Regions from separate parts of the Exiguobacterium sp. s7 genome, predicted to be linked through region 2. Evidence: riboswitches for the same ligand, from Rfam matches in the RefSeq annotation. Region 2 holds a riboswitch; each other region holds the start of a gene.
What was found. A riboswitch is a leader RNA that binds a small molecule or an ion and turns the genes downstream of it on or off. The one in region 2 is predicted to bind S-adenosylmethionine.
Positions count from the first base shown of each region.

Region 1: another riboswitch for S-adenosylmethionine. It lies ahead of msrA (peptide-methionine (S)-S-oxide reductase MsrA); the one in region 2 lies ahead of KNP79_RS14355 (2,3-diketo-5-methylthiopentyl-1-phosphate enolase).
Region 3: another riboswitch for S-adenosylmethionine. It lies ahead of metK (methionine adenosyltransferase); the one in region 2 lies ahead of KNP79_RS14355 (2,3-diketo-5-methylthiopentyl-1-phosphate enolase).

Region 1 is NZ_JACSLO010000002.1:459,649-469,352, reverse strand. Features, by position in the region: gene rlmN (dual-specificity RNA methyltransferase RlmN) at 1-367, opposite strand, end outside; gene KNP79_RS04965 (amidase family protein) at 437-1,840, opposite strand; gene KNP79_RS04960 (hypothetical protein) at 1,952-2,113, shown strand; SAM riboswitch class I at 2,158-2,258, shown strand; gene msrA (peptide-methionine (S)-S-oxide reductase MsrA) at 2,322-2,834, shown strand; gene KNP79_RS04950 (GRP family sugar transporter) at 2,863-3,726, opposite strand; tRNA gene KNP79_RS04945 (tRNA-Ala) at 3,860-3,932, shown strand; gene KNP79_RS04940 (four-helix bundle copper-binding protein) at 4,048-4,380, shown strand; gene KNP79_RS04935 (3'-5' exonuclease) at 4,447-5,013, shown strand; gene KNP79_RS04930 (bifunctional glycosyltransferase family 2/GtrA family protein) at 5,057-6,109, opposite strand; gene KNP79_RS04925 (sodium:calcium antiporter) at 6,218-7,207, opposite strand; gene KNP79_RS04920 (HD domain-containing protein) at 7,422-8,270, opposite strand; gene KNP79_RS04915 (SDR family NAD(P)-dependent oxidoreductase) at 8,382-9,086, opposite strand; gene KNP79_RS04910 (glycerol-3-phosphate responsive antiterminator) at 9,139-9,684, opposite strand.
Region 2 is NZ_JACSLO010000017.1:6,265-15,968, forward strand. Features, by position in the region: gene KNP79_RS14340 (cupin domain-containing protein) at 1-40, opposite strand, end outside; gene KNP79_RS14345 (methylthioribulose 1-phosphate dehydratase) at 54-671, opposite strand; gene KNP79_RS14350 (2-hydroxy-3-keto-5-methylthiopentenyl-1-phosphate phosphatase) at 668-1,318, opposite strand; gene KNP79_RS14355 (2,3-diketo-5-methylthiopentyl-1-phosphate enolase) at 1,315-2,472, opposite strand; SAM riboswitch class I at 2,542-2,643, opposite strand; SAM riboswitch class I at 2,849-2,951, shown strand; gene mtnK (S-methyl-5-thioribose kinase) at 3,033-4,187, shown strand; gene mtnA (S-methyl-5-thioribose-1-phosphate isomerase) at 4,184-5,218, shown strand; gene KNP79_RS14370 (sugar ABC transporter substrate-binding protein) at 5,211-6,287, shown strand; gene KNP79_RS14375 (sugar ABC transporter ATP-binding protein) at 6,287-7,660, shown strand; gene KNP79_RS14380 (ABC transporter permease) at 7,662-8,663, shown strand; gene KNP79_RS14385 (GNAT family N-acetyltransferase) at 8,673-9,158, opposite strand; gene KNP79_RS14390 (VOC family protein) at 9,238-9,618, shown strand; gene KNP79_RS14395 (winged helix-turn-helix transcriptional regulator) at 9,647-9,704, opposite strand, start outside.
Region 3 is NZ_JACSLO010000002.1:91,862-101,565, reverse strand. Features, by position in the region: gene KNP79_RS03095 (alpha/beta fold hydrolase) at 1-139, opposite strand, end outside; gene KNP79_RS03090 (GNAT family N-acetyltransferase) at 230-700, opposite strand; gene KNP79_RS03085 (hypothetical protein) at 865-1,392, shown strand; gene metK (methionine adenosyltransferase) at 1,435-2,643, opposite strand; SAM riboswitch class I at 2,774-2,893, opposite strand; gene pckA (phosphoenolpyruvate carboxykinase (ATP)) at 3,208-4,779, shown strand; gene KNP79_RS03070 (alpha/beta hydrolase family protein) at 4,809-5,570, opposite strand; gene ytkD (RNA deprotection pyrophosphohydrolase) at 5,551-6,024, opposite strand; gene KNP79_RS03060 (glucose-6-phosphate isomerase) at 6,123-7,475, opposite strand; gene KNP79_RS03055 (iron-containing alcohol dehydrogenase) at 7,582-8,745, opposite strand; gene KNP79_RS03050 (Gfo/Idh/MocA family protein) at 8,814-9,704, opposite strand, start outside.

The sequences.
Region 1 (9,704 bases), on a different contig from region 2:
TCAAGAGACCGCTCGCACAGAAGCTGCAGCCGATATTGCACCCGACCTGCGTCGTCACACAGACCGAACGGCCGTACTTATGTCGCATGAGCACAGTCTCGATATAGTGCCCGTCGTGTAGTTTAAGTAAAAATTTGACCGTCCCGTCGCCCGCCTCTTGTTTGACGAACAGGTCTTGCGTCGAGATGACGTATTCGGCGGCGATCGCCTCACGCACCTCGGCCCGTACCGAGATGTCCTCGATTTGTTTCACTCGGTCGATGTAGAGCGAGTCCCAAATTTGTCTCGCATGGAAGGCGCTGTATCCCCAAGAGACACACGCTTCTGTCAGCTGATCGAACGTCAGCCCGTATATAGATGGTTTCATTGCTATCTGTCCTTTCTTCAATCCGCATACGTACCATTGTAGCGGACGTGGACGACGGGTGCAACGTTCTTATAACGGTGGAACGGGACGCGAAATATGCCGCTCGAACGCATACGCCAGACGGATCAAGTCACGTTCGGCATAACTCGTCCCGGTGAACGACAGGCCGAACGGCGCCCCGCTCGCTTTCAAGCGATATGGGATCGTGATGGTCGGATGCCCGGCTTTTGCCGCCATGTCATAGTTCAAATCGTGAGGCAAGACGAGCGCGTGCAACTGCTGTTCGTTTAATAGGCGGTCGAGTCCGTCCGTCTTGGCGTCACGCACGTCATCGAGCCGGCGCGTCAAATAGGCCGCCTCGATGAGACGTCCCGACAATCTTTCCGCTTTCTCGAACGTCTTTTGTCCGTGCGGGATCGTCTCAGGATGTCTGTTGTTCCAGTCCATCAAATCCGACAACGTCTCGTACGGGAGCGTCGTCGTGGCCAGGTACGCCTCGATCCCGAGTTTGAACTCGTGGTACAAAATATCGCCTTGGTCGAGTGTATCATGGGCGGGCAGTTCGACTTCGACAAGGTCGATGCCGCTCTGTTTCAACAGCTCGGTCGTCTCACCGTATAATGCTTGTTCTTCTGCTGATAAATCAGCTTTGACGATCCCGACACGCATCCCGACCGCTTGGCGCTCGTCGAGGCACGTCCGATACGGCGGGCCGGCCGGGAGGTTGAGTGTCGCCGGGTCCGCCGGGTCTTCCCCTACCATCGCCTCAAGTGCCCTTACCGCGTCTTCGAGCGTTCGTGCCATCGGTCCCGCCGTGTCTTGCGACCGCGAAATCGGGATGATGCCACTCCGACTGATGAGGCCGACGGTCGGTTTGATGCCGACGATGCCATTGTGCACGCTCGGATGGATGATGGAGCCGCTCGTCTCGCTACCGACAGCGAGCAGTGTCAGGTTCGCTGCGACCGCAGAGGCCGAACCTGAGCTCGAACCTCCGACATCGAGCTTATCCCCATATGGATTGAGCGTCTGCCCACCGACACCGCTCCAGCCGTTCGGCATGCCCTCGGTCAAAAAGTTGGCCCATTCGGACAAGTTCGCTTTCCCGAGGATGATGGCCCCGCTCGCTCGCAGGTTTTGGACGAGATGGGCGTCCCGGCCTGCGAAGTGATGTTCGAGGGCGACGGCCCCGGCCGTCGTCTTCATGAGTCCGGCTGTCTCGACATTGTCTTTGATCAGCACCGGGATGCCGAGTAGCGGCAAGCGTAGCCCGCGACGAAACGCCCGGTCAGCCGACTCGGCCTCGAACAACGCGTCCGGGTTCACTTGAATGACCGCCTTCAGTTTGTCGTTGAACTGGGCGATCCGGGTCAAATAGTAGGCCGTCACGTCACGTGCCGTAAACGTTCCTTCTTTATATCCGCGATGGGCAGATTCGATATCGAGTTCCATAAAATCAAATGTGTCAGTCATATTGATTCCTCCTTTGGTCACTCGATGGTATTCGCTATCGACATTTGATTTCCTGTTTTCGTTCGCCAACGAATGTGTAACTTGGTACACTGAAAGAAAAGGGAGGTTACTATGAACCGTTCGTACGTACTCGTCTTATTGTCCGTCTTTGCCTTGTTCTTCTTACAGTTATATGCCGGGGACGCCCCGTATACGCTACCGCTCTCCATCGTGCTCGTCATCCTGATCCTCGGTGCCACCTTGCTCCAACTACGGCGCAAGCCAAACCGTTGACGCCGCTTCAAATCTGATGGTATGATGCTGTCACCAACTACATATCGATATCTTGAGTGAACGAGAGACCTGGCTCTATGACTTCACAGCAACCTGCTACGGCAAGGTGCTACTACCAGCAAGGCGATTGCCTTGGCCGATATGACAGAGCGCTCATGTCGATGACATGGGCGCTTTTTTTGGGAATGAAGATGAGGGGGACAAGATAATGGAGAAAGCAACATTCGCAGGCGGCTGTTTTTGGTGCATGGTGACGCCGTTCGAGGAACAACCCGGCATCGAGTCGATCGTATCAGGTTATACGGGAGGTCACGTCGACGATCCGACGTATGAACAAGTGAAGACAGGGACGACCGGACACTATGAGGTCGTCGAGATCACGTTCGACCCGACGCTGTTCGCTTATGAGCGACTGCTCGAACTGTATTGGATTCAGACCGATCCGACCGATGACGGCGGTCAATTCCAAGACCGAGGCAGTCAATATGCGCCGGCCATCTTCTATCATACGGAAGAACAACGTGTGAAAGCAGAGCAGAGTCGCGACGCGCTCGCGGCGAGCGGACGTTTCCAACAGCCGATCGTCACGAAGATCTTACCGGCTGACACGTTCTATCCGGCCGAGGAGTACCATCAAGACTTCCATAAAAAAAATCCGGCCCATTATAAAGAGGACCGGAAAAAATCTGGGCGTGACGCATTCATCGAACAAGCCTGGTAAGCGAAAGACGGGTCGTCTGACCCGTCTTTTAGCTTTTAGCGATTCCGAGCATGAATCCGGCCACGACGATGAGGCCGATACCCATAAAGACGAAGACACGTTCTTTCGTCGTCTTCTCTTCTTTTAATAGATAGATCCCGCCGAGCGTCGCCACGACGACGTTCAATTGCGACAAGGCGAATGACGTCGCGATTCCAACTTCACCGCTCGACACGAACAGCCCGAAGTTCCCGATCCCCCAGGCGATCCCGGCCAAGATGTTTTTGAACGTCTTCGGATCGAACTTCTTCACATCTTTCTCACGCAGGCTGAACAACAGCGCCGCGACGAACATCCCGACCGACTGTGGCAAGATCGCCGTGATCCCGTCGACCTCGAAATAGTTCGTCAGGACGGCGTACGTCACGTAACCGATACTCGACACGAGCAGAACGAGCAAGCCTTTCTTCAAGGCGCCGCTGCTGTCGCCGTCTTTGTTCTGCTGATACGACGTCAACGCAGCCCCAATCACGATGAGAACGAGCGCCGAAAATCCGAGCCATAGTTCGGTCGTCGTTTTCCAGTCTCCGAGGACGATGACACCGAACAACGATGTACCGAGAAGCTGCATGCCGGTGCTGATCGGCATCGCCTTCGAGACACTTAAAATTTGAAACGATTGGAACTGTAAATATTGTCCGAGTGCCCAAAACGCGCCGGAGATGAATCCGGTCACGATTGCGAGCGTCGTGAACCCGGGATTGAACACGAGTGCGATAATGACCGCCATCACCATCGCCCCGATTGTCGTCCCGATCAACTGTTGAATCGGCTTCCCGCCGACCTTTGAGACGATGAGCGGGATGCTCCCCCACATCAAGGCAGGTAAGAGTGCGAGTAAAATCATTTCCATACATGACACCTGCTTTCGTAATATAACATCATTTGTGATTTTCCCACGTTCAGTGCTGATTAAACTTTGTTCAAAAAAATTAAAAATAGCCATTGCCAAATGTTTTACTAGGATGATATAATAATTTTCGAACGGGGCATTAGCTCAGCTGGGAGAGCGCCACGCTGGCAGCGTGGAGGTCAGCGGTTCGAGCCCGCTATGCTCCATTATTGAAGTCACCACTCATTTGAGGGGTGACTTTTTTTGCGTCGCCGCTCGGTTTAACTCATCCGCTAGCGGGTAATGATTGTAAGACATCATTATTCTAAAGGGGGACTTATCATGGACCGAGCCTCTGTCGAAGAGACCATTTTAGCCGTCATCGACTGTATGCGGGCAAGCAATCATTGTTTCTCAAAATGCTTACAAGAAGAAGATTTGTTGATGGTCGCCGAGTGTATCCGGCTGACGAAAGAATGTTCGGAAGTGTGTGCACTCGCCTTGAACGCGCTCGAGACCGATTCGGCTTTCACCAAACCGATTGGTGCACTCTGCGCCCAGGTGTGTGACACGTGCGCCGTCGAATGTGGCCGCCACTTGCACGACCATTGCCAACGCTGTGCCGAAGCATGTCTCCGCTGTGCCGAAGCATGCCGCAACCTCGTGGCCGCATAATCGCTTTTTAGTCTAACGATATGTTAGACTTTTTTTATACTTGTTTTTACGAGAAAGGGATTAATTATGCCACATTCAATTCTTGCCATCGACGTCGAGACGGCGAACCGCGATAGTCGCAGCATCTGCTCTGTCGGCTGGAGCCTGCTTGTCGACGGTGAAATCATCGAAACGAACCAACTGCTCGTCAATCCGGAGGAAGACTTCGATGCCGGCAATATCCGGGTCCATGGCATCCGGCCGAGCGATGTCTGGGACGCCCCAGCGTTACCCGAGGTGCTCGAACAGCTCTATCCGACGCTGCGGGATGTCGACCTCGTCATGGCACACAACGCATCGTTCGATATGGGCGCGTTCAAGAAAGCGATCGCCAAATACGATTTATATACGTTTCCGACGATCGAGTACGGCTGTACCGTCAAGTTGTCGAGAAAACTGTATCCAGGTCTGCCGAATCACAAGCTGAACACGATGGCGGAATATTTGAACGTCCCGTTCATGCATCACGATGCGGCTGAAGATGCTCGCGTCTGTGCCCTGCTCATGCGCGACATGATGCAGAAGACCGGGATCCATGATCCGCGTGAACTGCACCGGTACACATCGGTCAAGCTCGGAAAACTCGCTTATTGAACGATATGCATGCCAGACAGGCCAAGACACACGTCTTGGCCTGTTAGCGTTTAAAGATCCATTTTTTCTGGACATAATAACTGACGACGAACAAGAAGCTGTCGACGAACACTTTGATCCACACCTCACCGTCGCGGATGACATAGAACAGCGCATAGACGAGACCGGCCGACAGCGCCATCTGCAATCCGACTAGACCGAAGTATTTCGGCATCGCCCGCTTCGCCTTCGAATGGAACACAATTTTCCGATTGACGAAATAATTGAACAGCGATGACAGGATACGGGCCACGACCGTCGCAATCAAGACGTGCGTCGTCTCGAACCACGGATTCAACAAATAGACGAACAAGGCATAGAACCCGATGTCTAACAGAAATGATGCGACCGATGATAATGAATAGGCCAAAAACATGCGATAGATAAGAATCGAGTCGATCACCGGCCGGAAATGGGACGAGGCGTTTTCTGCCACATAGACGGTTTGAATTGGTGTCTGATGAATCGGGACTTGCAATCGTTTCGTGAACGTCAACATGTTCATCTCGAACTCATAACGGTTCCCCGGCACATCAAGCAATTGTTCTGCATACCGCAGCGGAATCGCCCGGAGGCCGGTTTGGGTGTCCTTCAGACGAAGACCGCTGCCGAGCAACATGACGCCGCGCGTCATCTGATTTCCGAATCGGCTCCGGAACGGGATATCGGACCCTGAAAAGTCGCGGCAGCCCATAATCAAATGATGAGGCCAACGTATGCCTTCTTCATACAGCTTCAAGACGTCGGCCGGCAGATGTTGCCCATCCGCATCGACCGTGATGACCCCGTTCGTTCTAGGGAAATGCTGAACGACATGTCGAATCCCGGTTTTCAACGCCGCACCCTTCCCTTGATTCCGGGTATGCTCGAGCACCGTGACCCATTTTCCGACCTCGTCAAAAATCGGACGGGACGTCTCGGCACTCCCATCGTTCACGACGAACAGATGGACGAACCCTTCTTCTTTCAACTCCCGGACCAGTGTGACGAGCGCTTGATCGGGATTATATGCTGGGATTAATATGACGTAATCATCAAGACGTTCCACGGAATGCATTTGCATCGCCACCCCTCCTTCCCTCCTTCTATACCCAAGTGAGTGAAAAGTGATTCCTCGAACCGCCTCAAACAAAAAACACGATGTCCGAGGACACCGTGTGGTCGATCAACCGATGAAGATGAAGTAAGACGACGCGAAATAGACGAGGACGACGAGAACGGACGGCAAGACGTAGCGGAACTTCGACGTGACATCTTTTCGAAGGACACTGTACATGACCAAGACCGACAAGATCGTGATCCCGATCGCCGTCACCAAGTGTGACGTGGACACATCCGCCAAAATCGAACCGCCTCGGTAGAAGACATCCGACATCGCGATGATGAGCATATTGAAGATGTTACTCCCCAAAATCGAACCGAACGCCAAGTTGACGTTACCAAGCTTCAAGGCGACGAAGACGGCGACCGCTTCTGGGAGCGACGTCGAGGCCGCGATCAAGAAACTGCCGACAAAGCTCGAACCGAGTCCGGTCACGACGGCGATTTGGTCACCTAACACTGAAAGCGCCGTTCCGGCCGCCATGATGACGAGTGCGGCGATGATGAAGCCGATGACCGCGCGCTTGATCGGAATTGAGTCGGTGACGCTGACACCGACTTCTTGCTCGACTTCCCGTTCTGTCGTAGGTTCTTTTGGACGTTGTCCGATATAGTAAATCCCAACCGCGTACAACCCTGCAATCAATAAGGCATCGATCCCGATCCCGAGAATCGTGAAGTCGATGCGGATGACGAGTGCGAGCATCGTCACGAGCGTCAACATCAAACCGAGACTCGCCGTGTAGAGGTGATCCCGACTTGCTTCGTTAAATAGACGCTTCTGACGATAATACAAGTCAAACATCGCCAAGATAAAGATGTTGAACAAGTTCGAGCCGAGCATGTTCCCGATGGCGATGTCCGGGTTATTGATCATGACGGCCGATACGCTCGTCGTCACTTCCGGAAGCGATGTCGCTCCGGCAAGCAACACGGTCCCGACGAGCATGCCGCTCATCGTCGACTTCTCGCTGATGACGTCGGCATACGTCGATAATTTGATGGCAGCATACACGGTGAGTGCTGCGGCCAAGATGAAGTAAATAAATACCATTTTCTGTGTCTCCCCTTTTTCAAAAAATCAAAAAAGACCTTTTTATGGACGCCGAAGAAGCATCCATAAAAAGGTCTCGCGGACTTGGATCAGAAGCTCGATGGACCGAGTGCGTTGCACCGTAGTGACGATCCATCGACCACATTCGTGGTCGCTACTCCCCTTCTTATGTTCACGATGAATATATCACGTTTAAGGTCACTTGACAATCATTTCACTCAAGCCACGCGACGATCTCGTCCGACTGCAATGCCATTCGATACGATAATTCATCGATCGCTTGGAGTGCCGGGAGCGACAAGCGTTCCCACAGTCCAGCTTCTTTCAATTGAGCCGACAAGGCGTCGAGCTCGAGTTGATTGACCTCGGTCCCGTGACGATACCCTTCGCGCATCGTCTCGTTCAGCTCGAAAGCGGTCTGACAAAGCGTCGTCGTCTCTTGAAGCCACTCTTCTTCACGGAACCCATGTCTGATGACACCGAACAACTTCTCTAACTTCTCGGTCCGCCCTTCTTCGACTCCGTAAAACAACAAGTTCATTTCCGTCTCGAACGCTTCGATGAGCGTCGTCGTCTGCGCGAACGGCTTCAACGCATGGAGCAGTTCATGATAATACCAGGACTGGTCGCGGAGCGGCCGATTGAAACGGTCCCATACTTGTTTGCCGGCAGACTCGACGTCGAGACGAATCGAACGCAGATTATGTAGCTTGTCCGCGGCCAAGAGTGCGACTTCATCATACTGCATCGTCCGCACATGCTGAATCGTCATCCGTTTGCGTTCTTCCCACGACTGGTGTTTCCCCGGCTCGGACACAGCCTTGACTAGACGTGTCACTTCATGTCCAAATCGTTCACTCAGTTCATCAGGTGTCGTCAACGTATCTTCGAGCAAGTCGTGGAGCAGACCCGCCACGACGACCGGGACGGGTTGCCGATCTTCGACGAGCAACATGGAGACCGCCACAGGATGGGTCAAGTAAGGAATATTCGTTCCTTTTCGAAACTGTCCGTCGTGACGGACGGCCGCGAAACGGAGTGCCTCCTCGATGATTTGATGCACGACGCTTCCTCCTTCGCTAGTTTCAATGTACTCCCCATCCTATACCCGTCACTAGGCCTTTACACGCATATCGGTTGTTGAAAGATAGGGTAATGGTCCCAGTTTCTTGATTCAAGCTTCGTAAATCATCTTTTTCGTCATGCCCCCGTCAACGATCAAATTTTGCCCGTTGACGAAATCGTTTTTCTCGTCAATCAAATAAGAGACGGCACGGACGATATCCTCCGGCGTCCCGACACGTCCTGACGGATGCTGCGCGTGATCGATATCACGAAGGGCTTCATCCGAGGTATGGATCCATCCGGGACTGACCGCATTCACCGTGATTGGTCGTTCAGCCAAAGAGACCGCCATCGACTGAGTCAACGAAACGATCCCGCCTTTTGAGGCGCCGTATGCTTCCCAATCAGCCTCATTCTGAAGCGCGCGGGTCGAGGCCACGTTGATGATGCGGCCGAAATCAGCCCCTTCGTTCAACGTCAAGAAAGCTTTCGAGCAAGCGAACGTCCCGACGAGGTTAACATCGATCACGCGTTTGAACGTCTCGACGTCGAGTTCGGTCATCGGTTTGACGAGTGAGGATACGCCACCGTTATTGATAAGCACATGGGCGGTGCCGACTTCTTGATGAATTACTTTGAATACGCGGTTCACATCCTCATGATCCCCCAAATCCATCTGATGGAACGTCACTCCTTCAAGTTGTGGGTCTTGCCCGATATCGAGTCCGACAACACGATATGTCGTGCTAAAATGGCGGGCCAGTTCCCGCCCGATTCCTTGGCTGACACCGGTTATAATCATCGTCTGTTTCATTGTCATCCCTCCTGAACAGTAGAATACCCTGATTGCATGAAAATGAGTCCTATCAGTTCGACCAAAGTGTTTGGTCAGACGTCGTCACGACGGTCGCACCTGCCTCAAGGGCGGCCTCGATTTCTTCAGACGACGAGATCAAGCCGCCGGCGAAGACTGGAATGTTTGTCGCTGCTTTCACGCACCGGATATATTTCGGGACGAGACCTGGTAATACCTCAATATAATCCGGTTGAGTGCGGTTGATGAGGCGATAACTCTTCTCGAGCGAACTCGAATCGATTAAAAACAGACGCTGCACCGTTTTAACTTGCTTTTGTTTCGCTTTTAAAATGACACTGCCTTTCGTCGAGATGATTCCATACGGTCGAAACGTCTGACACACATATTCGGTCGCATATTCATCCGCCTTCAGACCTTGAATCAAATCGAGATGGACGAACACTTGCTTGTCATGGGCCGCTAGTAACTGAAACACGGCATCAAGCCGGGCCACATGTACTTCAAGCAAGACGCCAACTTTGAATGGCCCTCTCACAAATGTCTCGAGGTCTTTCATGTCTCGGAGAGCAGGCAAAATCGTTTGACCTTCAATCATTCCCACACAACCTTTCTCCA
Region 2 (9,704 bases):
CGTAACGTTCTTCGGTTTGTTGGAAATAGACAGTTGCCATGGTTGGTTCCTCCTTATGAATGGACGCCTAGGGCGCGTAGTTTTAACGTATAGCTGAACAAGAACTCGTAAGCCTCTAAATAACGTTTGGCCGCGGCCGGGGTCTCGCCCCAGACGGTGATGCCGTGATTGCGGATGAGGACGGCGCCGGCGTTTGCCCGGATATGAGGGGCGAAGGCGGCTGCGAGCGTCGGGATGTCCGCATGGTTCTCGATAATCGGTACGCGGACGACCGCATCCTCGTCCCAGAAGCCGAGCGCCTTGATGATCTCTTGGCCGGTGAAGACGACTTCGCCGGTGGCGGCATGGAGCTCGGAGATGACATTATTGTCGACCGTATGGACGTGGAGCGAACACGTCGCGTCCGTCCGATTGAACACTTCGACGTGAAGCAGCGTCTCGGCGGATGGACGACCGTTCTGTTTGCCAATCAAGCGTCCGGCCGCATCGACGTGAACAAAGTCGTCCGGTGTTCGTTTTCGTTTATCGCGTCCGCTCGCCGTGACGAGAAATTCGAGCGGGTCATCGGAAACGCGAATCGCCAAATTCCCACTCGTTCCGGGGAACCAGTCGCGGGCGGCGAGTTCGTCTTTAATGTCGGCCAGTTCGAGCCAACGTGCGGCAAGGCTCATACGGCAACCTCCTTCAAGTGATGGGTGATGTCGTCAAACGTCTCGAACGGGGCGTAACGGATGCCTGCGTCTTCGCAGAGCGTGATGAGTTGACCTCGGGCGTAGACGAAGTCGGCACGCTTCGCGACCTCGAAGTCGGTCACCGAGTCGCCGATGACAATCAAGCGATCGGCGGGATTGACAAGGCGGCGAGCGAGCGTCGGCTTGCAACAGCCGCAATCGTTCGTACATTGTTCATCGCAAGCGTGCGGCCAAGCGACGGTGACCGTCTCAGCGGAGAAGTCGGCGACGTTGCAGTAGATATGCTCGGGGGCGACATGCCCGTCCAAGACCGGTTGCACGAAGAAGTCCATCCCGCCGCTGACGACGTCAAACTTCCAGCCATGGACCCGAACTTCTTCTAAAAATGCCGGGAACCCTTGGCGGAGCGTGATGCGCTCCAACAAATAATCACGGTAAGCCGGGGCGGCCTCGCTCGGCAACAGTCGAAACATTTGACCGACCCCGGATCGGATGGAAATCCGTTGCTCGAGGACCGCGTCTTTCAACTCGACCCAAGCCGGCGGGGCGAACGCCTTCATCAACGCGATGATATTGTCTTCCGCCGTAATCGTCCCGTCAAAGTCGCAGAGGATATGGGCCGTCATCGTGACGCCCACGCCTTCAACGCGGTATCGAGCTCGTCCGTCTGCCCTTCGGTTTGACCGAGTACGTGAGCGATGGCTTGTCGGAACGCACGAGCCCCGGCGGCTGCACCGTCCGGATGACCGTGAATGCCACCGCCGGCGTTGATGACGACATCCGTCCCGAAGTCCCGAATGATATCGGCGACGAGTCCCGGATGAATCCCCGCGGACGGGACCGGCAAAATCGGCTTCGACCAATGTGGTTCGGCACTCTGGTCACGAATCACGAACGCCTCGTCGCGCGGTGTCGCAAGTGAGCCGTACGGTGACGGGAAGAGCGTCAAATCGGCCCCGGCGAGGCGAGGGAGTTTACCGAGCAAAAGCGAATGACTGATTGATCCGGTCAAGGCGCCGGCAAAGGCCGGATGTGCCAAGATCGGGACGTGGATATCCGGATCGTTCGCGAGTTCGCGCAGTGCGTCGAGACCGTACGTATAGACGTTGAACAGGAGCGCCGTCGCACCGGCCTCGATGAGACGGAGCGCCTGGTCACGCAGACCGAACACGGGGCCGCTCAGCGTGATGGCGTACAGGACGCGTTTCCCGGTCGCCTCGAAGTGGGCTTGAATGACGTCCGCTCCGATCCGGGCCCGTTCAAGCGACGGGGTGAGCGGGTTGTCGTATAAAATCTCGTCGTCTTTGACGATATCGATGCCACCGGCGAACTGATCGCGGAGTTGCTGCTCGAGAAACGCGAGGTCACGGCCGATGACGCCTTTGAAGATGCTCATGACGAGCGGGCGATCCTGAACGCCGAGCAACTCACGAATCCCGTCGACACCGAACTTGGCGCCTTTGAAATCAGAGGCGAGCGTCTCCGGCAACGTCAAATCGATTAATCGGACCGAATCATCGAGGGACAGTTTCCCGAACGTCGTCGTCAAGATGGATGAAAAGTCAGGGCTGACATTATGTAACGGATAGCGGATTGTGAAGCGGCTCGTCGTGTCCGTATGTGTGGTTGATACGACCTCACCTCGGAACGCCTGTAACTGCTCTTGCTCTAAGTGAGGCAAGTCCGTCCATGTGCCGACGGTCAGCTCGAGGGCGATCTTGTTGGCGACGGTCGCGACCGCGTCCGTCCGTTTGATTTCATATGTGGCAGTGATACTCATATGGTTCCTCCTTCCAGGCAAACAAAAATGACCCCATGCCGAGGCAAGAGGTCATCATAAAAAAATGAACTCTTATCTCTCAGCTTACGCTGCAAGAATTAGCACCGTGCCATCTCTGGTCGGTTGCTGCGACATCATCGGGCTTGTCCCTCCGTCTGCTCTTGATAAGAATGTGATTTGAAGTTGTGAAATTTAATTGAATTTTTGCACAGAATCATCACGTCGTCAATTCCTTTTTTTCCAAAAAAAATATTTTGGAAAGTTGTTTCCATATATGCACAAAAAAAGACGGAGGTGCACCGAGAAAATGACGTTGACAATTGTGACGTCGAGTCCGTAATATTCAGCACATAAGTTCACCGAATCGAATAAACCACTCTTATCGCGAGTTGGCAGAGGGAATTGGCCCGATGACGCCGCAGCAACCGACCACTAGGCACGGTGCTACATCCACCAGACGAATGTCTGACAGATGAGAGGAACAACCAGTTTGGCTGTGCCTCTTTCTCGCGGAGAAAGGGGCTTTTTTTGTGGGCAACGTACAGGAAGGGGAAAACATCATGTCATATCAACCATTTACAGAACAGACCGTCGTCGAGCATGTGAAAACGTTGGGGTTAATCGAAGACGGAGGCATCACGCATTGCGAGGAGATCGGGGACGGCAATTTGAACCTCGTTTTCCGCATCCGACAAGGCGAAACGAGTCTCATCGTCAAACAAGCGCTCCCGTATGCGAAAGTCGTCGGCGAAAGTTGGCCACTCACACTTGAACGGGCGTGGATCGAGCAGTTGGCATTGCGCGAATTCGCCAACGTCGTCCCTCGTTTCGTTCCAATCGTGCTTGGTAGTGACCGCACGCTCGCCTACACGATTTTAGAGGACCTGTCAGATTTTGAGATCGTTCGGACAGGCTATTTGGAAGGGAAAACGTATCCTGAACTGGCCCGCCATGTTGGTGAATTTTTAGGCGAGACGCTGTTCGCGACGTCGGATTACGCGGCCGGACCGATTGCGAAGAAGCGGATTGAACGTGACTATTACAACCCAGAACTGTGTGACATCACCGAGAAACTCATCTTCACCGACCCGTTCAAAGACGCGGAGTCGAACAACATCGAGACGGCGCTGCGAGAAGATGTCGAACGCCTTTGGCAAGACCAAGCGCTCAAAGTCGAGGTGACGAAACTGAAAGTCGGCTTTGTCACGAAACATGAGGCACTCCTACACGGCGACCTACATACGGGGAGCATCTTCGCGACTCAACAAGAAACGAAGATTATCGATCCAGAGTTCGCGTTTTACGGACCGTTCGGCTTCGACCTCGGCCAAATCATCGCCCATTTGACGCTGTCGACGTTCCATGACCCGCTCAAACGCTTCGAGCGTTTCACGGACGTCTTGACGGTGTGGGAGACGTTTGAGAAGACGTTTCGGGCCAATTTTGAACGCGCCGTCGAGCCGTTCAACACGGACGGTTTCGTCGACGAGTTGTTGCGGACGATTTTCAGCGACACGATCGGCTACGCCGGTTGCGAACTCATTCGCCGTGCCGTCGGACTGGCCGGTGTCGCCGATCTCGAGACGTTGCCGGAAGCGACGCGGCTCGAACGAAAACGTGACGCGCTCTCCCTCGGGACGGCGCTCATTAAAGAACGCCACAGCGTCGAATCGATTGACGACTTGGTGACACTCCTGTCGGGGGTGCGCGTATGACGGTCCAAAACATCCGTTTCCATTCACAGACAGACGAACTCATCGTATTGGATCAGACGTTGTTGCCGCATGAAGAGCGGTACGTGACGATTGAGACGCTCGAACAGGCCGAACATGCCATCGAGACGCTCCAAGTCCGCGGCGCCCCGGCCATCGCATACTTCGGGGCGTTCGTCCTCGCCAAAGAGGCGGGCCGGTTAGTCGACGATCCGGACTTTACGCGTCGGCTCGACCTCGTCGGACGCCGCTTGATCGCGACCCGGCCGACGGCGGTCAATCTGCAAAACGTGATCGAATCGCTCCTTGATTTAAATGTCGGGGACGACTTCGAGGCGATTGCCGAGGAAATCAAACGCCGCGCCATCGCTTTGTACGACCGGGACGTCGATACGTACCGGGCCATCGGCGAGCATGCACTGACGGTGTTGCCGGCCGGGGGGAACGTGTTGACGATTTGCAACGCCGGTGCCATCGCGACATCGCGTTATGGGACGGCGCTCGCCCCGTTTTACGTTGGAAAAGAACGCGGTGTATCCTTCAACGTCTTCGCCTGTGAGACGCGGCCGCTCCTGCAAGGGGCACGCCTCACCGTCTGGGAGCTCGACCGGGCCGATATCGACGTGACGCTCATCACTGACAATATGGCGGCTTGGACGATTCAGTCGAAACGAGTCGATGCCATCATCGTCGGAGCCGACCGCATCACACGGACGGGGCACGTCGCCAATAAAATCGGGACGTTGCAGCTCGCCGTCCTCGCCAAGCATTACGGCATTCCGTTCTACGTCGCTGCGCCGCATTCGACGTTCGATTTGACGGCGGATGACACGATTGAAATCGAGGAGCGGAACCCGTCAGAAGTCACACATATCGGTGGTCAACCGACGGCGCCCGTCGGCATCACCGTCTTCAATCCGGCGTTCGACGTCACGACGCCCGATCTCATCACCGGACTCATCACCGAGGCGGGTGTGTTCGAACCGACAGAGGCCGCCATCACACATCATGTAGGGGGAACGATTCATGTCTAAAAAACTCTTGATTTTGTTATTCACATTCGTCTTGGCGCTCGTCGGTTGCACGAACGAGCAAGCGGCCCCATCGAAGCCGGCCGAGAAGACGGCAGAGACGAAACCCGTCTCGGTCTCGAACGGGACGTTGCCAAAAGATATCGACGTCGCCCTCATCATGCAGATGTCGATCGGGACGTTCTCGTCGCAGTATATCAATGGGGTGACGGAACAAGTCGAATCGTTCGGCGGCAACGTGAAAGTGTACAACGCCGACAACGATCTGTCGAAGATGGCGAGTTACGTCGACACGGCGACGACGCAAGGCGTCGATGTCATCTTGATTGACCATGGCCGCGCCGATGCATTGAAAGAACCGGTCCAACGCGCACTCGACAAAGGCATCAAAGTCGTCGCGTTCGACAATGATTTGACGAACGACGGGGTGACGGTCATCGACCAGGACGACTATTCGCTCGCTTGGCGTTCGCTCAAGGCACTGGCCGAAGATTTGGACGGCGAAGGCAAAATCGTCACGATTTGGGTCGGTGGCTTCACACCGATGGAACGACGCCACACGATTTATGATGCGTTCTTGAAACGCTACCCGGGCATCACGGAAGTCGCCAAGTTCGGTTCGGCGACGAACAATACGGCGCTCGACACACAGAGCCAGATGGAAGCGATCTTGAAGAAGTATCCGGAAGGCGAGATTGATGCCGTATTCGCGATGTGGGACGAGTTCGCCAAAGGGGCGAGCCGTGCCATCAAACAGGCCGGACGCGATGAAATCGCCGTCTATGGCATCGATTTGAGTGACGAAGACCTTCAACTCATGCAAGAGGACGGCAGCCCGTGGAAAGTGACGGCGGCGACGGATCCGGCTGAAATCGGACGGATCCAAGTCCGTTACGCGTATCAAAAACTGGCGGGTGAAGAGACGCCGTCGATTCATTCAGTCGATCCGTATCTCGTCGACCGTGACGTCTTGCCGGACGAAAAAGTGACGATGGACGACCTCGGCCAATACGTCCCGAACTGGGGCGCGTCAGACGCGGCCTGGTCGGACTGGATGAAAGGGACGGACTGATGTTACGGCTGGAACGCGTCACGAAACGTTATGGCGACGTCACCGTGCTCGACGATGTCAACTTCACGCTCCGACGTGGCGAGATTCATGGCTTGCTTGGATTGAACGGGGCCGGAAAGAGCACGCTCGTGAAGCTGTTGAGTGGCGCCATCACCCCCACATCCGGGACGATCGAACTCGATGAGACACCGGTCACATTCACACCGGCCGAGGCGATACGCCGCGGGGTCATCACGGTGTCGCAAGAAGTCGATGACGCCCTCTATCTCGATTTACCGATTTATGAAAACGTCGTGCCGTGGCAGGCGGTCGAACGGATTCGTCCTCGTGAGCTAAAACAGCGAGCGGCCACCTACTTGGAGCGCGTCGGACTGGATCTTAATGTGACCGAACCGGTCGGGCGTTTCCCGCTCAGTGTCAAGCAACGTGTCTTGATTGCCCGTTCGCTCGCGAGTGATGCGGCCTACCTCTTGCTCGACGAACCGACGGCCGCCTTGTCGACGGATGATGCGGCGGCACTGCTCACATTACTGCAGTCGCTCGCAGCAGAGGACGTCGGCATTCTTCTCATCACGCACCGGTCGGACGAACTGTCGCGCGTCACCACGACGACGACGTTCCTCCGGGATGGGCGCATCGCTTACGAAGGGCCGTTTCAGGCGTTGTCAGAACGGGATATCCATACGTATTTGAGCGGATCCGACATGGCAGAGGCGGTAGCGAAAGCCGTTCCTGAAACCGAGATCCGGATTCAGGCAGAGCTCACGTTACCGACGTTCGGGACGAGGCTTTCGTTCACGGCGTATAAAGGCGAAGTCGTCGGCATCGGAGGCGTCACCGGGAGCGGGAAGACGGAGTTGATCGAGGCGCTATTCGGTCTCTCTGGTGTCGAACAACAAGTGACGTTGGACGGGAAACCGCTCAAGATTCGTGAACCGCGTCAGGCGGTCCGGTCCGGGTTTGCCCTCGTACCGGAAGAACGCCGGAAACAGGGGCTTTTCCTCGACGATTCGATTGAACGGAACGTCCTCGCGATTGAAGGGAAGGCGAACGCGATCACACGCGTATTGGCCTCGCTGCGAGTGAAATACGACCAGGTCGGGCAACCGGTCCGGGAGCTGAGCGGGGGGAATCAACAAAAAGTTGTCCTCAGCAAATGGCTTCTCGAGGACCGGGACATCTATTTGCTCGACGAACCGACGAAAGGCGTCGACGTGACGGCGAAACGGGATATTTATGAACTCGTCATCCGCCTCGCGAAAAGTGGAAAGACTGTCATCTTTACGTCGAGTGAACCGCATGAACTAGAATTGATCGCCAACCGGACGCTTTGGCTCGACCGCGGCCGTTGGCAACAGAAAGGAGGCGTCTAACATGGCCCAACTCGTCATCAAACAGCGCACGAAACGCTTCAGCGGCATCGGTCAATACGGGACGTTGTTCGCGATTCTCGCACTGATCGCCGTCTTCGGCGTGACGAACGACCAGTTTTTGACGTACGCGAACTTCAGCGACATCATCAAGTCCGTATCGATCGTCTCGCTGCTCGCCCTCGGGGTGACCTTCTCGCTCATCGTCGGCGGATTCGACTTATCGGTCGGCTCGACGGCGAGCCTCGCGACAATCGGGGCGGCGTCGAGTCTCGTGTTACATAGTCAAGAACTGCTCGTCGCTTTGCTCGTCCCGATTGCCCTCGGCGTGCTCGTCGGGCTGTTGAACGCGCTCGTGACGATCAAGTTCCGGTTACCGGATTTGCTCGCGACGCTGGCCATCATGTACGTCATCAACGGGGTCCAATTGACGTATACGAAAGGTTTTTCAATCTACGACAACATGCCGATTGAAGGAGGGACGGCACCGGGACGATTCATCCCGTCGTTCCTCTTCATCGGCCAAGGCTCGATCGGTCCCGTTCCATTCGTTGCCATCTTGATGATTCTCTTCTTCGCCGGAGCCCATCTATTTTTGACGTATTCGAAGACGGGACGCGAGTTTTATTACGTCGGCTCGAACGTCGAGGCGGCCCGCCGCTCCGGCATCGCCGTCACACGGATCAAACTGTACGCGTACGTGTTGAGCGGTCTGTTCGCGGCCATCGGCGGCATCATTTTGGCGTCGCGCATCGGTACCGGACAAGTATCGGCCGGAGCACCGCTCCTCATGGACGCCGTCGCGGCCGCCTATATCGGCTACGCCGTCTTCGGGACCGGGCGACCGAACGTCGTCGGTACGTTGATCGGTGCCATCTTGATTGGGATTTTGCTGAACGGACTGACGATGTGGGACGTGCCGTATTACGCCCAAGACATCGTCAAAGGGGTGATTTTGATTGCGGCGCTCGGCTTGTCATACATCCAAAAGAAACAGCTCACATAGGAAAAGTCCTCAGAACGGTTGGTTCTGAGGACTTTCTTGACGTTCCATTTGGATGAAAGTGAACGTGCTCCCGTTCGTCGGTTGTGGAAACGAACCGGTCTGCGTGAACCCGCACGACTCATAGACACGGATTGCCCGCACGTTGAAGGCGGCGACGGACAAGGTGATGCGATGAGGTGAGTACGTCGCTTTGACGAAGTCGAGAATCGATGTGACGAACGCTCGTCCGCTCCCGTTCCCGGTCAAATCGGGCTTCATGCCGAGCCCGATATCGACCGTCTCGGCATCCGCTTGCGCGACGCTCACGAAGCCGACCAATTCCTCGTCTGAGGTGATGGCGAACACCGACTGTTCGCGCTGTTCGACGTCTAAAAATTCGGCCAAATCGTCCTGGTCGGCCTCCATATCATAAAACGCATAATCGCCTTCGTAATGCCACGTGTAGGCGATCGTTTCCGCCTGTGGCTGGGTCAGGACAGCGAATTGATGGGTCATTTGAATTTCCTCGTTTCACGAGCAGGATGTAGTGCTACACTCATCATAGCACCACCAACTTGGAAAATGAGGTGATCACATGGGAATCAAGCTAGATATGATTGGCATCGTCGTCGAAGACATGAAACGGGCGCTCAATTTTTACCGTTTGCTCGGCCTGTCGATCCCGGAAGCGATGGATGGGGAAGCGCACGTCGAAATCGATGATGGCGGTGTCCGGCTCGCCTTCGATACGGTCGAAGTGGCGGAGTCGGTGTATGGGGAATGGAAACCGGCGACGGGGCACCGGGTCGAACTTGCTTTCTTGTGCGATAGTCGGGATGAACTGGATGCGCGCTATGAAGCGATCGTCGGACAGGGCCATGCCTCGCACCGCGAACCGTGGGATGCGTTTTGGGGACAACGTTACGCCATCGTCATCGATCCGGACGGAAACCTGATCAGCCTATTCGCAGCATGACAAAACCCGCGCCGGATTCGGCGCGGGTTTATTCGTCGTGTGTCTCGCCCCAAGAGCAGAGCGCCTTCATGGCTGGTTGCAGGCTG
Region 3 (9,704 bases), on a different contig from region 2:
CGACCGTCTGTCCGGTCACGACGAGAACTTCATATTCGTCACGTAACCGTCCTAAAAACGCCTCGCTCAAGCGTGACGTGAACTGGAGCGGATAGACGATCACGATGACCCCTTTTCGTGATTCTTCTTCGTATGTCATACTGTCACCTCATTTTATTATGTCCATGTTTTTATACTAACAAAAAACATCAGCCGAGACTGATGTTTGTCAGAAAATCCGTCTAGGGTCTTAGCTCGGGTCATAGCGCAAATGAATCAGTTCCATCGGTTGGTCGTACACTTCCTCTTGAATCCGATTCAACTCGATGAACGCCTCATGGTTCAAAAAGGCAATCGCCTGCTCGTTCGAACTCTCGACGTACAGTTCGATCGGTTGAACTTTACGTTCGCGCAGATGAGACAATAAGGCCGTTCCGAGACCTTGTCGGTGATGGGTCGGATGAAGATAGAGTCGGAGCACTTCCCACGTATCCCCGCGGTCGATCGCATGATAGAACCCGATGACGTCGCCTTCGGCTTCACCGACAATGAACAACTGCTCTTTCGCTTCCTCGCTTGAACTGATGGCGCGGACGATCTCTTCTTGCTGATAAGCCCGTTCCATTACTTTTGAACGAACCTCGTCTTGTTCACTGACCGTTGCGAGCGCAATATCGCGGATGGTGGCGGCATCTTCTGGTACAGCTTCCCTGATCTTCATAACGGCATCCCCCTTTTGGCCAATCTAGTAGTATCATTCCCCATCAGCAAAAAAATATCCTGCCCGCTCATTACTTTTTGATGTCGAAATGAAGGAAGACGTTATTTTCCATTTTGACTCGGGTATAAGAGTATCAATGCCAACTTACAAAAAGGAGTGTTACTATGGAACCGAAACTACAACATGATCCAAAAGTAGAGCAAGCCAACAATCCAAATCGTCAGTTTGACCAAGCAAATGCAGGTGGCCCTAAAATCACCGTCGTGACCGGGATGCTCCTCGGCGCCCTCGTCGGCGGTCTGCTTGCCTTACTTAGCACGTCGAACCGTGAGAACACGAAACAATCGTTCTCGAGCGCGAAATCGTCGGTCGGCGGTCTCGTCGATACGGTCAAACAAGACCCAGCCGGAAAGGCCTCACAAGTCATTGACCAAGTGAAATCGGCTTCTGGAATCATCCAAGAAGTTGCCACTGACGTTCAAAACGTATACGAGAAAGTCGCTGGTGAAGTCGACACGGTCAAAGAAGACGTGAACAAAGTCGTCGGCACGGCGCAAGAAGCGAAGTCAGATCTTCAATCGATCGGCGAGAAAGTCGTCGATGCGAAAGATACGGCGCTCGGGCAAGAAACTTCATCCGACACGTCATCAAGCAATAACGAATCATCGAATGACAACAAAACACAAGCCTAACAAAAAAACGACCTTTCACTGAGAAAGGTCGTTTTTACTGTCTTATGCGAAGCGTTTCGCGCCTTCTTCAAGCACTGCCGCTTTATCCGTTTGCTCCCATGGGAGTTCAACGTCTGTACGACCGAAGTGGCCGTAAGCTGCTGTCTGCTTGTAGATTGGACGGCGAAGGTCGAGCATCTTGATGATGCCGGCCGGACGGAGGTCGAAGTTCTCGCGAATGAGTTCGACGAGCTCAGTCTCGCTCAATTTGCCTGTGCCGAACGTGTCGACTGCGATCGATACCGGGTGGGCAACGCCGATCGCGTATGCAAGTTGAACTTCTGCTTTGTCAGCAAGTCCCGCTGCAACGAGGTTTTTCGCTACGTAACGAGCCGCGTACGCCGCTGAACGGTCAACTTTGGTTGGATCTTTACCTGAGAACGCGCCGCCGCCGTGGCGAGCGTAACCACCGTACGTATCGACGATGATCTTACGTCCTGTGAGGCCTGCATCCCCTTGTGGTCCACCGATGACGAAACGGCCAGTCGGGTTGATGAAGTATTTTGTATCCGCGTCGATGAGTTCAGACGGGATGACCGCGTCGATGACGTGCTCTTTCAAATCAGCTTGGATTTGTTCGAGTGTGATGTCTTCGGCGTGTTGCGTCGAGATAACGATTGTGTCGATGCGAACTGGGTTGTTCGCTTCGTCGTATTCGACCGTCACTTGTGTCTTACCATCAGGACGAAGGTAAGCGAGCGTGCCGTTCTTACGAACTTCTGCCAAACGACGTGACAATTTGTGTGCGAGTGAAATCGGGAGCGGCATGAGTTCTGGTGTCTCTTTTGTTGCGTAACCGAACATGAGACCTTGGTCACCAGCGCCGATCGCATCGATTTCTTCTTCAGTCATTTGTCCTTCACGAGCTTCAAGCGCTTGGTCGACACCTTGGGCGATGTCTACCGATTGCTCATCAATCGATGTGAGGACAGCACAAGTCTCTGCATCAAAACCATATTTTGCACGTGTGTAGCCGATCTCACGAACTGTTTCACGAACAACTTTCGGGATATCCACGTAAGTTGATGTTGTGATCTCACCTGCTACGAGCACGAGACCTGTCGTGACAGATGTCTCAGCCGCAACGCGGGCGTTTGGATCTTCAGCTAAAATCGCATCCAAAATCGCATCTGAGATTTGGTCACAAATTTTATCCGGATGTCCTTCCGTGACGGACTCCGAAGTGAAAAGTCGACGGTTCAAGTTTGCCATTTCGAAAAACCTCCTATAATAAGGGTGATGTGTGGACGGTACTCGTTCCCCTTACGCGTTGCTTTGGGACGGTAATGAAAAAAACCTTTCGCCATGTTCAATGGGAAAGGTTGAATCGTTCTTCCTTACCCTCTTATCGTTCGAAGCTTGCGCTTCGCTTCAGGATAGCACCTTTTCCGAATAACAATGACAAATCGGACGGTTGCTGGGCTTCGTAGGGCCTTGTTCCCTCCACCGCTCAGAATAAGAGTATCCGTTACGAAGACCATCATATAAATGACACCCCGTTCTGTCAAGCGTATCGACTGAATTCGTAAAACTTTTCACGAACTCGCAATAGTTATGTTTGTGAAATATCAAACATTTTTTTGTCGGTTTTCGATTTTGTACTATGACCTGGTACAGAATATGTTAGAATGACAGTGTAAGAAAGCGCTTACTTTAAAGGATAAAAAAGGCTTGTTTTTGATTAGTATGTCACATATAATAAAAACGTCATACTAATAAAACGCGGAAGTATGCGGATTTCATCCACATCTATTTAGGGGAAAGGTGGGATTCAGGATGGCGACAACGCTCCTGAAAATCGAAGAATTAATTAAAGGTGCCGACATGATGCGGAACTTAACGGTTCCAGAATTGGTGGAAGAAGCCATTCGCAACGGGGAAGGCGTACTGACGAAAGACGGGGCTTTATCGGTCAGTACAGGTAAATTCACAGGACGGTCACCGAAAGACAAATTCGTCGTGCAAGATGAAGTCAGCAATCATTTAGTAGACTGGGGTCCGGTCAACCAACCGATCGCAGAAGAGAAGTTCACGGCACTGCTCGATAAAGTGCTCACGCATCTCGAGACGAAAGACAAGCTCTACTATCTCGAGGCGTCTGCCGGGGCTGACGAGCATTATACGCTTCCAGTGCGGGCCATCACAGAATACGCGTGGCACAACTTGTTCGCGAAACAGTTGTTCTTGCGCGAATGGCCGACACGAGGTGCCTTTGATCCGTTCACGGTCATCTATGCACCGAGCTATAAGGCCGATCCGGAAGTCGACGGGACGAACTCCGAAACGTTCATTCTCGTCTCATTCGCCAAACGGACCATTCTGATCGGGGGAACAGAATACGGCGGCGAAATTAAAAAATCGATTTTCTCAGTCATGAACTTCCTGTTACCGGAACAGCACGTCTTGTCGATGCATTGCTCGGCGAACGTATCGGACGCCGGCGAGACGGCTCTCTTCTTCGGGCTATCGGGTACCGGAAAGACGACGCTATCGGCCGACACAGAACGTCATTTAATCGGGGACGACGAGCATGGTTGGTCTCCTGACGGCGTCTTCAACATTGAAGGCGGTTGCTACGCGAAGACGATCAACTTGTCGCGTGAGAACGAACCTCAAATCTACGATGCCATTCGATTTGGCTCGTTGATTGAGAACGTCGTCTTGGACGAGGAACGGGCACCAGACTACAAGAACATCTCACTCACTGAGAACACACGGGCCGCCTACCCGATTCAATTTATCGATAACGCGATGCTTCCGTCACGAGCCGGGCATCCGAACACGATCGTCTTCTTGACGGCCGACGCGTACGGCGTCCTGCCTCCAATCAGCAAATTGACGAAGGAGCAGGCGATGTATCACTTCTTGTCAGGCTATACGTCGAAGCTAGCCGGCACGGAGCGCGGCGTGACGGAGCCGCAGGCGACCTTCTCGACATGTTTCGGGTCACCGTTCTTGCCGCTCGCACCGGAACGCTACGCCGACATGCTCGGCACGTTGATCGAGAAACATGACGTCGACGTCTATCTCGTCAATACCGGTTGGACCGGCGGCGCATACGGCGAAGGATCGCGGATGAAGCTCGCCTATACACGGGCGATGGTGAACGCGGCCGTCAACGGGAAACTCCGTGACGTCGAGACGACGCGCCATGACATCTTCAACGTCGAGATTCCACGCCACATCGACGGGGTGCCAGACGACGTGCTCAACCCACGGGGCACATGGAAAGACGGGGCCCGCTACGACGCCGAGGCGGCAGCGCTCGCCCGTAAGTTCCAAGACAACTTCAAACGATTCACGAAAGCGAGTGAGGCGGTCGTCGCAGCCGGCCCAATCATCGTGTAATAAAAAATGACTAGCGCCTGATTTAGGCGCTAGTCATTTTTTGGTGCGACGGCTAACATCCAGTCCATCGCCTCATCGGTCGTCTTCCACTTTTCCCAAAACGGGAGTTGATGAGCGAACGGGACGATCCAAAGTTCGGCCCGCTCCCCCATCCGTTCGGCCACGGCTGTCGCATGGCGGAGCCGCACTTGCTCGTCGTCTGTCCCGTGAATCAATAACGTCGGGGCCTCCCAGTCCTTGTAGAGGGGTGAACGCTCCACATACGCCTCACGAGCCGCTTCCGGGTCACCCCCGGTCATACGGCGGAGCATTTTCCGCATCGAGCGTTGCTCTTCGTACGTCCATTCCAAATTGGTGACACCCGCCCATGACGTCACAGACGTGAGCGGCCGCTCCGCGGCGAGCGACAACGCCATCATGCCCCCGCGCGAGAAGCCAAGGGCATGAATGAGCGTGTCCGTTCGATGGACGCGATCATAGAGGGACAAGACATCCTCTAAATCGGCCCCGCCGAAGTCCTCTTTCCCGCTCCCCCCATGGTTACCCCGATAAACAGGCGCCACGACGTGGAAGCCTTTGGCCGCGAACTGCATCAACCGAGGCAAGCGCACGTCCCCGATGCGTCCTGTTCCGCCGCGCAAATAAAACAGGACGTGCCCGTTCGGTCGCGTCGGCGTGATCGTATAGGCGACGACATCCTCACCATCGCGCGTAGCGTACCAGCCACGGTGGACCGCATAACCGGCATATGGAGGGAGGACCTCGATCCGGTCAAACCATTCGTTTTTCATGGAGCACCTTCATCGTTTCCGGGAGCACCCGGTCTTTCATCATGAAACTGTACCGGTTGTTCCGGAGCAGATTCGTTGGCAGTTCCTTCATGAGAACCGCGCCGTCGGTCTCGTCAACGGCCGGATGGTCATCGAAGCGCTCGATCTCGGCGAAGTAAATATTTTTGATGACCGTGTCCCCGCGCCCGAGCACACGGTATTGTCCGAGATAGTGCAGCGTCTTCACGACACCACCCGTCTCTTCATACACTTCCCGAATCGCGGCATCATCCTCATGTTCGCCGGGCTCAACTTTTCCGCCTGGGAACTCGAGCCCGCGCTGCTTGTGCTTCGTCAGCACCCATTGATTCTCATAGCGGGCGACGACCCAGACGTGGAGCGGCGTATCCGAAAATGGATAGTGCGCGAAGCTCAACTCGACTTTATTGTGATAGTAGTCCGTGAATGTCAACATAGTCCATCCCTTTCTTTCCCCTGTCTACTCTCACTTTACCTTGTCTTCCCCCAGTTTCAAACAAAAAAATAGGCCCGCCGGAGCGGACCTACTCGAAATTATTGGTTCAAGCGCTTTTCAAGCTCAGCTTTTTGTTCTTCGTAACCTGGTTTTCCAAGCAACGCGAACATGTTCGCTTTATACGCTTCGACGCCCGGTTGGTTGAACGGGTTCACCCCGAGAATGTATCCGCTCATCGCGCATGCCTTCTCGAAGAAGTAGAACAAGTAACCGAGGTGGTACGGCGTCATCTCTGGCAATTCAACAACGAGGTTCGGTACTTCTCCGTCCGTGTGGGCAAGGAGTGTTCCTTCAGCCGCTTTGTCGTTCACGAATTGGATCGTTTCGCCAGCGAGGAAGTTCAAGCCGTCGAGGTCTTGCGCGTCTTCTGGCACGTTCATCGCGTGACGGACGTTCGTGACACGGATGACTGTCTCGAACAAGTCACGACGACCTTCTTGGATGTATTGTCCCATCGAGTGGAGGTCGGTTGAGAAGTCGACAGCCGCCGGGAAGATCCCTTTGTTGTCTTTTCCTTCTGATTCGCCGTAAAGCTGTTTCCACCACTCCGACACGTAGTGAAGGGCCGGTTCGTAGTTGACGAGCAACTCGATCGACTTGCCTTTCGCATACAAGGCGTTACGGACGACCGCATATTGGTACGCCTCGTTCTCAGAGAGCTCTGGTGACGAATAGGCGTTTTGTGCGTCGCGTGCACCTTCCATGAGGGCATCGATGTCGATGCCTGCCGCAGCGATCGGAAGGAGTCCGACCGGTGTGAGGACCGAGAAGCGGCCTCCGACGTCATCCGGGATGACGAACGTTTCGTAGCCTTCCGCATCCGCAAGCGTCTTCAAGGCGCCACGGGCACGGTCTGTCGTCGCATAGATGCGCTCACGAGCACCGTCTTGACCATACTTTTCTTCCATGAATTGTTTCAAGACACGGAACGCGATCGCCGGCTCTGTCGTCGTTCCCGATTTCGAGATGACGTTGACCGAGACGTCTTTGCCTTCGAGCACCTGGAGCAACTCCGTCAAATAAGTAGACGAGATGTTGTGACCGGCGAAGAAGACTTGTGGCGCGTTGCGCTCTTCTTTTGACAATACGTTGAAGAATGAATGTTGAAGCATCTCGATGGCCGCGCGTGCGCCGAGGTATGATCCACCGATCCCGACGACGACGAGGACGTCCGAGTTCTCACGGATTCGTTCCGCGGCCGCTTTGATGCGGGCAAACTCATCCGTATCGTAGTTTGTTGGGAGGTCGACCCACCCAAGGAAATCGCTACCTGCCCCGCTGCGGTCATGGATGACCGAATGCATTGCTTTCACGGTTTCTTGCAATTGATCGACTTCATGTTCCCCGACGAAAGACAGGGCGTTTGAATAATCGAAACGTACAGTTGACATGTCATTTCCTCCTTTAAATCGCTCCTTGATGAGCCATACATGACCCATCATAAACGGAAACGTCGGATTCGTTCAATCATTATTGCAAAATAGGCATCAAATCGCCTTATTTGCTCAACTCAAGAATCGCTGCCACGTCTTCACGTTCGAGTGTGCGGAAGCGACCGAACGCCCCGCGTTTCATCGCCGAATCCAAGATGGCGTCGAACGTCGACTCGTCGATATCATAGTCACGGAGCGAGCTTGGCGCGCCGAGCTCATCGAAGAAGGCACGAACGGCTGCAATCGTACGCTTCGCCGTTTCCAAATCCGTGTCAGCCGGTTCGACGTTGAACACTTCTGTGCCTAAGCGTGCGAAACGTGCTGCATTGTCTTCATCGAGTACATGTTCCATCCAGCGCGGGAACAGGATTGCGAGTCCGCCTGCATGCGGGATGTCATGGACAGCCGAGACCGCATGTTCGATGTTGTGCGATGCCCAGTCGCCCGAGGCACCCATTTGGAGCACACCGTTCAAGGCGATCGTACCTGAGAACAAGATGATGGCGCGCAAGTCGACATTTTCTAAATCGTCGACGAGTTTCGGTGCCGATTCGACGACCGCTTTCAACACGCCTTCCGTCATCCGCTCTTGAACCGGCGCATGGTTCGGGTGGAAGTACTGCTCGAAACAGTGGCTCATCATGTCGACGATGCCGTAAATCGTTTGGTCTTTTGGCACTGATACCGTGTAACGTGGGTCGAGGATCGAGAACGTCGGATAGACGAGCGGGTGACCCCAGCCGTACTTCTCTTGTGTCTCCCAGTTCGTGATGACCGAACCTGAGTTCATCTCAGAACCGGTCGCCGCGAGCGTGAGCACCGTACCGAACGGGATCGCTTCCGTCGGGATGTGGTCACGGAGCACGATGTCCCAAGCGTCGCCTTCATACGGGATGGCCGCCGAGATGAGTTTCGTGCAATCGATGACCGAACCGCCGCCGACTGCGAGCAATGCGTCGATGTTTTCTTCACGCGCTTGTTTGACGGCACGACGTACCGTCTCGATGCGCGGGTTCGGCTCGACGCCTGAGAAGTCGACGAAATCGATCGAGGCGTTATTCAGTTCCGCCACGACTTCATCGTACGTGCCGTTCTTCTTGATGCTCCCGCCTCCATAGACGAGCATCACTTTCTTGGCGTCAAGCGCCTTCAACTCGCTCGCGAGTTTTTCAATCTGATGTGTCCCGAAAATAAGTTTCGTCGGGTTCTTGTATTCAAAGTTGTGCATGTTTCATCCTCCTTCGAAAATATGTAACACCTACACTATATACCCTGTTTTTTATGATTGAAAAGCAATCAGGCCTGAGCGTAGATACGGTCGATGATCGTATGGAGCGTCACCGCCTGTTCTGCTTGCAGGTACGATGGCTCGTGCCGACAAGCCTCGAGGAACGTGCGAATCTGACTGGCGTAAGGATCTTGGAGCGTCAGATGGGCCGGTGATTTATCGAATAAGGCGCCATGCTCTTCCGTATGGAGTTGGAGAGGAAAGAGCGACGCCCCGCCCATCGTGCCCCGTAGTTCGACCCGCATCGTGTCAGCCGCCTCGACATTGGCCATGAAACTCGCGTCTAAAAACAAAGATGCTCCGTTGTCGAACGTGACCATCGCCCGGGCCGTGTCTTCGACCGAGAACGCCTCCGCGTCCCAATCACCCATCAGCCCGACACCAGGCCGTGTGCCGAGGTATTGACCGACGTGACCGATCACATCGACCGGCTTCGGATAATCCATCAAATACAAGGCGAGGTCGAGCATATGTACCCCGATATCGAGCAGTGCACCGCCTCCTTGCAGTTCCTTATCCGTGAACACGCCCCATCCCGGGATGCCACGACGCCGCAGGGCAAGGGCCGTCGCCGCATAGACGTGACCGAGTTCCCCGGCATCGATCATACGTTTCAATAGTTGTGTGTCCGACCGGTGCCGATAATGGAATCCGTAATGCAGCGTCCGCTCTGCCTTCCGGGCCGCTTCTAGCATCTCGTTCGCCTCACGGGCCGAGATGGCCGGCGGCTTCTCACAGAGGACGTGGCATCCTGCCTCGAGTGCGGCGATGACTTGCGCTTTGTGGAGCGCGTTCGGCGTACATACACTGACCGCATCGAGTTGTTCTGTGACGAGCATCTCTTCGACCGTCTCGTACACCCGTTCGATTCCAAACTGTTCAGCCACCGCTTCCCCGCG